One region of the Rothia sp. HMSC065C03 genome, then DNA from elsewhere that is predicted to be linked to it. Evidence: riboswitches for the same ligand, from Rfam matches in the RefSeq annotation. Region 1 holds a riboswitch; the other holds the start of a gene.
What was found. Region 1 has a riboswitch for thiamine pyrophosphate ahead of HMPREF2605_RS07030 (bifunctional hydroxymethylpyrimidine kinase/phosphomethylpyrimidine kinase). Riboswitches for the same ligand answer to the same signal wherever they lie in the genome.

Region 1 (4,529 bases):
GCCACGTCGAAAACGGCCGCTGGGTCTCCGATACGCCCGCCGCGTCCCTGGTGACCGTCGCCTCCATTATCGCGATGATGGGCGGCCCCATCTGGATTACCCAGAACTTCCTCACCGCATGGCGCTACGCCAAGATTGCGCTCGCCAAGGTTGCCCGCCTCGAAGGTCACGCTGGCGTACGCCAGGGCGTGCTGAAGAGCCCGCGCACCGACGAAGAAATGGCGCAGCTGGCACGCGTCGAACAGACAGTCGAAGCAAGCACCCTGGAGGTGCCCGTACCCGTCGCCCCCGCCGGTGCCAGCAACCCGCGCATCGTGTACGTCAACCCGCGCGACTACAACCTCACCGCGCAGGACTACGCCGAGGCGCTCGCCCGCACCCTGCGACGCGGGGGAGAGGACCTCAAGGACGCCTCCGGCCGCCGCGTGCTGCTGAGCGAACCCAACCCCATGATTTTCGCTGGAACCCTGCAGGAGCACCTGCGCCTGGGCACCGTGCCGAATCCCGACGAGGAGCTGGCACAGGCGAAGGATGAGGAACTGCTGAAGATTACCGACTCCCGCGAAATCGCCTACCGACTGGGCGGACGCAACCCCGAAGACTACTTCGCCGCCCGCATCACCAGCGAAGGAGCGAACCTCTCGGGTGGTCAGCGTCAGCGTCTGGCACTCGCCCGCGCACTCGCACAGGATGCGCAGGTGCTCATTCTGACCGAGCCGCTGAACTCCGTGGACGAACCCAGCCAGCGCTACATCTACGATGCGATGGAAACCCAGGTCGGTAGCGACCGCCTGCCCGTCGGCTACCCCGGCCTGCTGCAGGATCTGGAGCAGGTCTACGTTGTCTCCACGACCGCGGAGACGACCCGCCGCATGGAACGCGACGGCTACCCCGTCGCTCAGGCAGAAACCCCCGCAACCACTCAGAATCAGGAGGTGAACTAGCATGGCAAAGCAGCTCCCCATCGAAAGCCCCGCCTACGTGGCACGCCGCATGTGGAACTACCTCGCAGCGCATAAGGGGCGGGCCCTCTACACCTTCGTCATCTACATGGTCAGCACCCTCATGGGTGCAGTGGTGCCTCTGCAGATTGGTGCCACCGTGGACGACGTGGTGGCGGGCAAGTTCTCCAGCTACCCGTGGCAGCCGATTCTGATTATCCTGGCGGCATTCATCGTGCAGGCGATAACCCTCATGGTCTCCTCGTACAGTGCGGCGCGACTGGGTGCGCTCGTCACCCGTGACGCCAACCAGGACACCCTCGACGGCACCCTCGACCTGGACGCACGCACCGTGGAAGAAGCCGGTAGCGGTGACCTGCTCACCCGCGTGACCGACGACCTCTCCTCGGCGGCGAAGTCCGTCAGTGAGGACCTGCTCGGCGCGATTTACGTGGTGCTGTACTTCCTGATCTCCACCATCTCGCTAGCGGTTGTGAGCCCGGCAATGGGCCTGATCATGCTGCCCATGATTGCCGGTCTTGCCCTCATCATGTCGAAGATGCTGCCGCTCATGGCGGCACGCAACCAGACCGCCCAGGAGCGTGTGAGTGACCTCAACAGCGTGCTGACCGAGAATATCCGCGGCACCTCCACGATCCGTGAGCTGGGCGTTCATACCGCCCGCGAAGACGCCTTCGCCGGTGAGAACAAGCGCCAGTTCGCCGCGCAGCTGGGCATGGTGCGCATCCGCCAGCTGTACTTCACCGTGGACGCCATCAACGCATGGATTCCCACGGTTCTGTGTATGCTCTGGGGCGCCGCCTGCGTGGCTCTCGGCTGGGCAAGCTGGGGCGCCGTGGCGACCGCCTCGGTCATGGTTTTCAGTCTGCGAACCCTCGCCGACATGCTGAACCACCACGTGAGCAGCCTGCGCATCATGCTCGTGAACATGGGCCGCGTGTTCGGTGTGGTGTCCCTGGCGAAGAAGCAGCGTGAGGAGCGTGCACAGCACCGCGCCGAAGCGTTCGCCGCCGTCTCGGATGAAGCCGTGAAGAACCCGGAGTACGCCATTGAGTGTACCGACGTCTCCTACGGCTACTCGCCGGACGCTCTCGTTCTGGAAGGCATCAACCTGAAGATTCGCCGCGGTGAGGCGCTCGCCCTGGTGGGCCGTTCCGGCTCGGGTAAGACCACCCTGGCTCGTCTGATTGGTGGTTCGCTGACCGCCCTGGAAGGCACCATCACCGTGATGGGTCGCCCGGTCGGTCACGGCGACTTCCCGACCGATGCCGCCGCCGATGGCCGCCCGCGCCTGCTGGTCTGCACCCAGGAAGCGCACGTCTTCTTCGGCACCCTCGCCGATAACTTTACGGTGGTCGTGCCGGATGCAACCGTCGAGCAGATGCGCGAGGCACTGGACGCTATCGGTGCCCGCTGGTGGCGCGACCTGCCGCAGGGCATGGATACTGTCGTGAGCGGCGCGGATTCGCCTCTGACTCGTGACCAGATTCAGCAGCTGGCGCTGGCACGTATTGTGCTTGCTGACCCGCACGCCGTGATTCTGGACGAGTCCACCACCCAGCTGGAGCTCGCGGACGCAACCGAGTCCCTGAGCGCCGTGCTGGCGAACCGTGCGGTGCTGATCATTTCGCACGATGCGCGTATCGCCTCGCTGGCTGACCGCGCGGTCCTGCTGCACGAGGGTAGGATCATTGCGGAGGGTTCACCGGCAGAGATTTTCGCCCTGACCTAAACCCGGCTGATAGTGCCCGGCACTGCGTGAAGCGGTGCCGGGCACTACGTGTTTAACGGCTGGTTTCCGTACAAAGGTGCGCTGAAATCGGCGGCGGGGAGCCCTTGCAGCAACGCAAGGCTCAAACGAAAATTTCGGAGAGATTCACTTGTCACCCGCAAAACTTTCAGCTACTGAGAATCGTTGTGATAACCTGGCAGAGCGATATGGGGTGCCTTGAGACGCCCGCGACCCGCTAACCCGCCCAACTGACCGCCCAACGAAGGGCTACGGCACAGCGAAGAACTACGGCACAGCGGACGCACGAAACGGTGTAAGAACACTCAAGGCTGAGAGAATCACCCATTGAACCTGCTCTAGTTCGAACTAGCGAAGGGATTATCGATAATGGCAGAGCAGCCTACCGCGCCCGCGTGCGCACCCACCACCAACCCTGTACCCGGCGCGAGCGCCTCCGGAACCTCCCGGGCACCCCAGACAGCTCAGGTACCTCAGGCAGCTCGGGTGCCGAGGGTTCTCTCCATTGCTGGAACCGACCCCTCCGGCGGTGCAGGTATTCAGGCGGACCTCAAGTCCATTGCCGCATCCGGCGGTTACGGCATGTGCGTGACCACCTCACTGGTCGCCCAAAACACGTGCGGGGTTCGTGAAGTATTCACCCCGCCCCTGGAATTTTTGACCGCGCAGCTTGCCGCCGTTTTTGATGACGTCACGGTTGACGCCGTGAAAATCGGCATGCTCGGCGACGCGGACACGATCCGTACCGTCCGCACCTGGCTGAGCGAGCACCCCGTGCCCGTGGTCGTGCTCGACCCGGTCATGATTGCTTCAAGCGGTGACCGTCTGTTGCAGGCGGAAGCGGAGCAGACGCTGCGCGACCTCGTGCCGCTCGTGAATGTGATTACCCCGAACATTCCGGAGCTCGCCGTGCTCTGCCAGAAGGAGCCCGCCCAGACTTTCGATGAGGCGCATGAGCAGGCGGCAAACCTTGCGGCGGCGACCGGAACCACCGTGATTGTGAAGGGCGGCCACCTGTGCGGTCAGGACGCCGGTAACACCGCGGTCTTCCCGGACGGCACCTGCGCGCACGTGCGCACCCCGCGTCTGGACAGCCGCAATACGCACGGCACCGGATGCTCCCTGTCCTCCTCGCTGGCAACCCGCCTGGGCGTGGAGCTGCTGCAGCACACCGAAGCCGCAGAATCTTCTGCGGGCGAGAAGAACACTCTGACCAGCGACGATACCCACCGCGCCCTGCAGTGGAGCACCCGCTGGCTCCACGAATCCATCGCCGCAGGTGCCGGATTGCAGGTCGGCTCCGGTGAGGGCCACGGCCCGGTGGATCACGCCGCCCGTGCTCGCCGCCTGGAGGCTGCCGCCTCCGCGTACCCGTGGCACCACCTACTCGCCACCACCGACTCTGAGGGCAATACTCTTGACGGCACCAGCCCGGAGCGTCTGCTGCCGGTCAGCCCCGTGCCCGCCGGTGAAGCCGTTGTAAAGCCCGCCGGTCCGTGGACCGCCGCCCTCTGGGCAGCCGGTGGCGAAACCTGGCACCAGATTCTGGACCTGCCTTTCGTACGCGCCCTCGGTGACGGCACCCTCGACGAGGACCTGTTCGCCTTCTACCTGGACCAGGACGCCCTCTACCTGCGCGATTATTCGCGTGCGCTCGCGACTCTCTCGGCGCGTGCTGATACCGCTGAGGCGCAGGTGCACTGGGCAGCTGGTGCGCACGAGGCGATTGCCGCCGAATCGCAGCTGCACGAGGGCTGGCTGGCGAACCGTGCGCGTCTGGGCGGCCCCTCGCCGATTACGATGGGGTACACGAACTT
Region 2 (4,529 bases), on a different contig from region 1:
TACCCGCCCCTCCCTGTGTGTTTGCGGGCTTGTATTTGCGGGGGTTTGCAGGACGCTTAGCCCCGCGACGCCTTACCGGGCAGCCTTACTGGGCTGCCTTGTCGCGGCGCTTCTGTTCACGCTTCTGCTCGCGGCGAGCCGCACGCATACGCAGCGGACCGGGCGCCTTCACCGGCAGCAGCAGGAGCAGACCCGCCACCACAACAATCAGAATACCGAGCACACCCCAAATCTGCGCGCCCATGATGCTCACGCACAGACCGAACAGCATCGGCGCCAGGAAGCTGGTGGCACGACCGGTGGTCGAGTACAGACCGAACAGCTCACCCTCAGTACCGGGATCCGCCAGGCGAGCCAGGAAGGTGCGGGACGCCGACTGCGCCGGGCCCACGAACAGGCACAGCAGCAGGGCGCACACCCAGAACACGCCAGGCTGAGGGAAGAACAGCAGCGGGGTAGCCGCCAAAATAATGCCGACCAGCGAGATAACAATAATCGTCTTCGGGCCCAGGTAGTCATCCAGGTAGCCGCCCAGAATCGCGCCAACCGCCGCGACAGCGCTACCGGCAATACCGAACAGAATCACCTCGGAAGTGCTGAAACCGAACGTGCCCGCCGCAAGAATACCGCCGAACGTAAAAATACCGGACAGACCATCACGGAACACCGCCGAAGCAATCAGGAACCACAGGGTCTGCGGGGACGTCATCTTCAGCCGCTTAATGGTGCGCCACAGCGCCTTGTAGGAGGCGAGCAGACCGCCCTGACGAGCAGGGGAGAAACGCTCCAGACCCAGCTCCAGGAAACGTAGCTCGCGGGTGGGTAGCACCTCCGGCAGGAAGCGCTCGCGGGTGCGCATACGCACCAGCAGGGGCACACAGAAGATGAGGCACCATGCGGCGGCGAACAGCGCGACCGCACGGATGTTCAGGGCGTTATCGGTGGTCAGGCCGAGCACTTCGGGGGTAAGCACAAAACCCCACAGCACCACAGCCAGCGCCAGGATGCCGCCAATGTAGCCGGCAGCCCATCCGGCGCCCGAAATCTTACCGATATTCTCCGGGTGGGAGATACGCGGCAGCACGGCGTTATAGTTCACGTACGCGAACTCGCTGAACACGCTCGCCGCAGAAATCAGGGTGACACCCAGCCACAGGTACTGCGGGGTGGGGCCCACGAAGAAGCACGCCGCCATCGAACCGACCAGCAGCATGGTGTTCACACCGAGCCAGAAGATGCCTCTGCCGGACTTGTCGTTACGCTGACCGGTGACCGGCGCCAGGATAGCAATCAGGAAACCGGCGATGGTCAGACCCAAAGACAGCGCCGAAGAAGTCTCTTCGGGAGTGCCGAAGTAGCTGCTGGTCAGGTACACGGTGAAGATGAAGGTCGTCATAATCGAGTCGAAGCTCGACGAGCCAACATCCCACATGACCCAGGACGCGATCGAGCGGCGGCTATTCGCGTGGTCAACGACCCTACGCTGAGCCTTCGTCTTACGGCGGGGAGAAGAAATAGTCATAGTTGTGCTTTCGGATGCCGAGGTGGCGCTTCAGCGTAGCGGCGGCATGAAACCGGCTGAAGTAGGGCGGGCGTGCTGAAGATGGAACACCAGGCGGTACGTACCGAGTGGAGATACGTACCGCCTAGTTCATGAACTTTCGCGCGGAAAGCGCAAAGCCTTAGTTGAAGAAACGACGCTGCAGGCGAGCAATACCGAAGCTCACCACAGCACCCACGACGGAGGTCAGAACGGTCCAGAGGATGACCTGACGCAGGGTGTCTTCAGAGTCGTGGGAAATGGCGGGAGGCTGGTTGCCGGTAGCCTTGGTCCAGGCTGCGCCCAGGCCCTTACCAACCAGGGCAGCAGCGCCCATGTTGATACCCGCAATAGCAAGCTTAGCGACGGGGTTCATGTGTATCTCCTTAGCTGTATACGATGCGGCGTCCTGCCCGTGAACCCCTTCGGGGTTGGGTGAGAAAAGAGCGCCACTCCCTAGCGTATAGGGTTTAAGACGTTCGTGCCGCCTTGGAGCCGCTCCGTCCCAAAATTGTACACCGTGCAATTCTGTAATGCGGGCAGAAGAAGAAAACAAAAAGCGGCAAATTGGCGCGAACAGCCAGACACGCCTACAATCGAACCTGGGTTCCCACCCGCACCACAACGGTACGGACAAGGAACCCCAAACGACAGGGGAGCGCCACCGAGGCGCTGAGAGTGCTAAGCAGACCCTCGAACCTGATCCGGTTAGTACCGGCGTAGGGAGTCGAATTTCTTCTCAATGCCCTCGTCCATTCAGAGGGCGAGGACATTCCCCTTCCAACGAAGGAAGGACCACCAATGTCGCAGAACGTAACCCCCGCCTCCAAGGCATCTAGCCAGGCATCTACCCAGGCAGAAACGAAGAAGCCGAACCTGCGCTGGCGAGTCAACGAAATCGTTATCGCCGCAGTTATCGCAGTAGCCTGCGCCGTCATCTTCTGGATCTGGGACATCGCAGTCGGCCCCGCCGCCAAAACTGCACTCGTAGCAGCACCCGAATTCCGCCCCATCGTCGCCGGCGCATGGCTGCTTGGCGGCACCCTCAGCGGCCTGCTCATCCGCAAGCCCGGTGCGGCACTCTTCGGTGAAATCGTCGCAGCATTCATCTCCGTGCTCTTCACCGGCGGCGCGTGGAGTGGTGAAATCCTGATCGCAGGCTTCTTCCAGGGCGTCGGCGCTGAAATCGCCTTCGCGATCTTCCGCTACCGCCGCTGGAACGCAACCGTCGCCATCTTCGCTGGTGCGCTCAGCGGCCTGTTCATGGGCGTTAACGAAATCTTCATCTACTACCCCGACATGGAACCGGTCAAGGCAATCATCTACGTAGCGTGCGCCGTCATCTCCGGCGCAGTCATCGCAGGCTTCCTCGCGTGGATTCTCGTGCAGAACCTCGCCAAGACCGGTGTGCTCTCCTCGCTGGCATCCGGCAAGACCCGCCGCTAACCACCAGCAACTAGCCACCAACTAGTCACTCACCACGAGTCACCACTCGGCACACAACAGCAGCCACACAAAAGGCTAAGGAACCATCATGGAAGCAACACCGCGCGGGGCGCGCATCGAGCTCAACAACTTCAGCTGGCACCACCCCGGACGCCCAGAACCCGTCATCAGCGGACTCAACCTCACCATCAACCCCGGTGAAAAAGTCCTGCTGCTGGGCACCTCCGGTGCCGGCAAATCGACGCTCCTGCACGCCATCGCCGGTGTGCTCCACGATGACGACGGCGAATCCGCTGGCGGCACCATCACCATCAACGGGCAAGCACCCGCCGAAGCACGCGGCACCGCAGGCATGATGCAGCAGGACCCCGAATCCTCCATCGTCATGGCAACCGTCGGCAACGACGTCGCCTTCGGCCCCGAAAACCTGCGCGTACCCCGCGAAGAAATCTGGGGCCGCGTCACCGAAGCCCTCACCGCAGTAGGACTCAACCACCTGCCCCTCGACCACCCCAGCAGCGCACTGTCCGGCGGACAGAAGCAGCGCCTCGGCCTGGCGGGCATCCTCTCGATGCACCCCGGCGCCATGATCCTTGACGAACCCACCGCCAACCTCGACCCCTCCGGCGTGCAGGAAGTACGCGACAGCATCCTTGCCGCCGCGCAAGCCACCGGAGCGACCCTGCTCGTCGTAGAACACCGCGTGAGCATCTGGGCACCGCACATGGACCGCATTATCGTGCTCGGCGAAGGCGGCACCATCACCCACGACGGCGTACCCGACACCGTACTCACCGAAGCCCGCCAAGACCTCATCGACGCGGGCGTGTGGGTACCCAACTACGTGCCGCGTGCACCGCAGAGCGACAGCGATAACCAGGGCGGCGAGCACGGCGAGGCGCTACTTCGCGCCGAAAACCTCAGCATCACCCGCGCACAACCCACCCCCAAACAACGACGCGCACGCCGACGCACCATCAAACGCCTCGGCGACACCCCCGCACCCGTACCCACCGACCTGCCCGTACTGCGCAGCGGCATCAACCTCACCCTGCACGCCGGCGAACACCTCAGCGTGCTCGGACCCAACGGCGCCGGCAAATCAACCCTAGCCCTCACCCTCGCAGGGCTCCTCACCGCACCCGATGGCACCCTCACCGCCACCGACGCGCTGCGTAATTACGACGGTAACCACGGCGGCGAGCGCGGCAGCAACCACGACAACGAGCGCGCCCACTGGGACGTGCCCACCTGGACCCCCGCCCAAATGCTCAGCCGCATCGGCTACGTCTTCCAAGAACCCGAATACCAATTCATCCGCGGAACCGTACGCGAAGAACTCGAACTCGGCCCCCGCCGACTCGCCGCACTCACCCGCAACCCCCTCAACGAAGACGACCTCACCGCCCGCACCAACGAACTCGCAACCCGCCTACGCCTCACCCACCTACTCGACGCCAACCCCTTCACCCTCTCCGGCGGCGAAAAACGCAGGCTCTCCGTCGCCTCCGCACTCGCCACCGCACCCAAAATCCTCATCCTC

Region 2: linked by a shared signal. The riboswitch ahead of HMPREF2605_RS03285 (ECF transporter S component) and the one ahead of HMPREF2605_RS07030 (bifunctional hydroxymethylpyrimidine kinase/phosphomethylpyrimidine kinase) in region 1 are both predicted to bind thiamine pyrophosphate.

The regions. Positions count from the first base shown of each region.
Region 1 covers NZ_KV832006.1:330,036-334,564, forward strand. Annotated here, with positions in the region: gene HMPREF2605_RS07020 (ABC transporter transmembrane domain-containing protein) at 1-944, shown strand, start outside; gene HMPREF2605_RS07025 (ABC transporter ATP-binding protein) at 946-2,694, shown strand; TPP riboswitch at 2,892-3,090, shown strand; gene HMPREF2605_RS07030 (bifunctional hydroxymethylpyrimidine kinase/phosphomethylpyrimidine kinase) at 3,082-4,529, shown strand, end outside.
Region 2 covers NZ_KV831986.1:14,904-19,432, reverse strand. Annotated here, with positions in the region: gene HMPREF2605_RS03295 (MFS transporter) at 86-1,522, opposite strand; gene HMPREF2605_RS03290 (DUF4235 domain-containing protein) at 1,683-1,916, opposite strand; TPP riboswitch at 2,183-2,283, shown strand; gene HMPREF2605_RS03285 (ECF transporter S component) at 2,342-2,986, shown strand; gene HMPREF2605_RS03280 (ABC transporter ATP-binding protein) at 3,075-4,529, shown strand, end outside.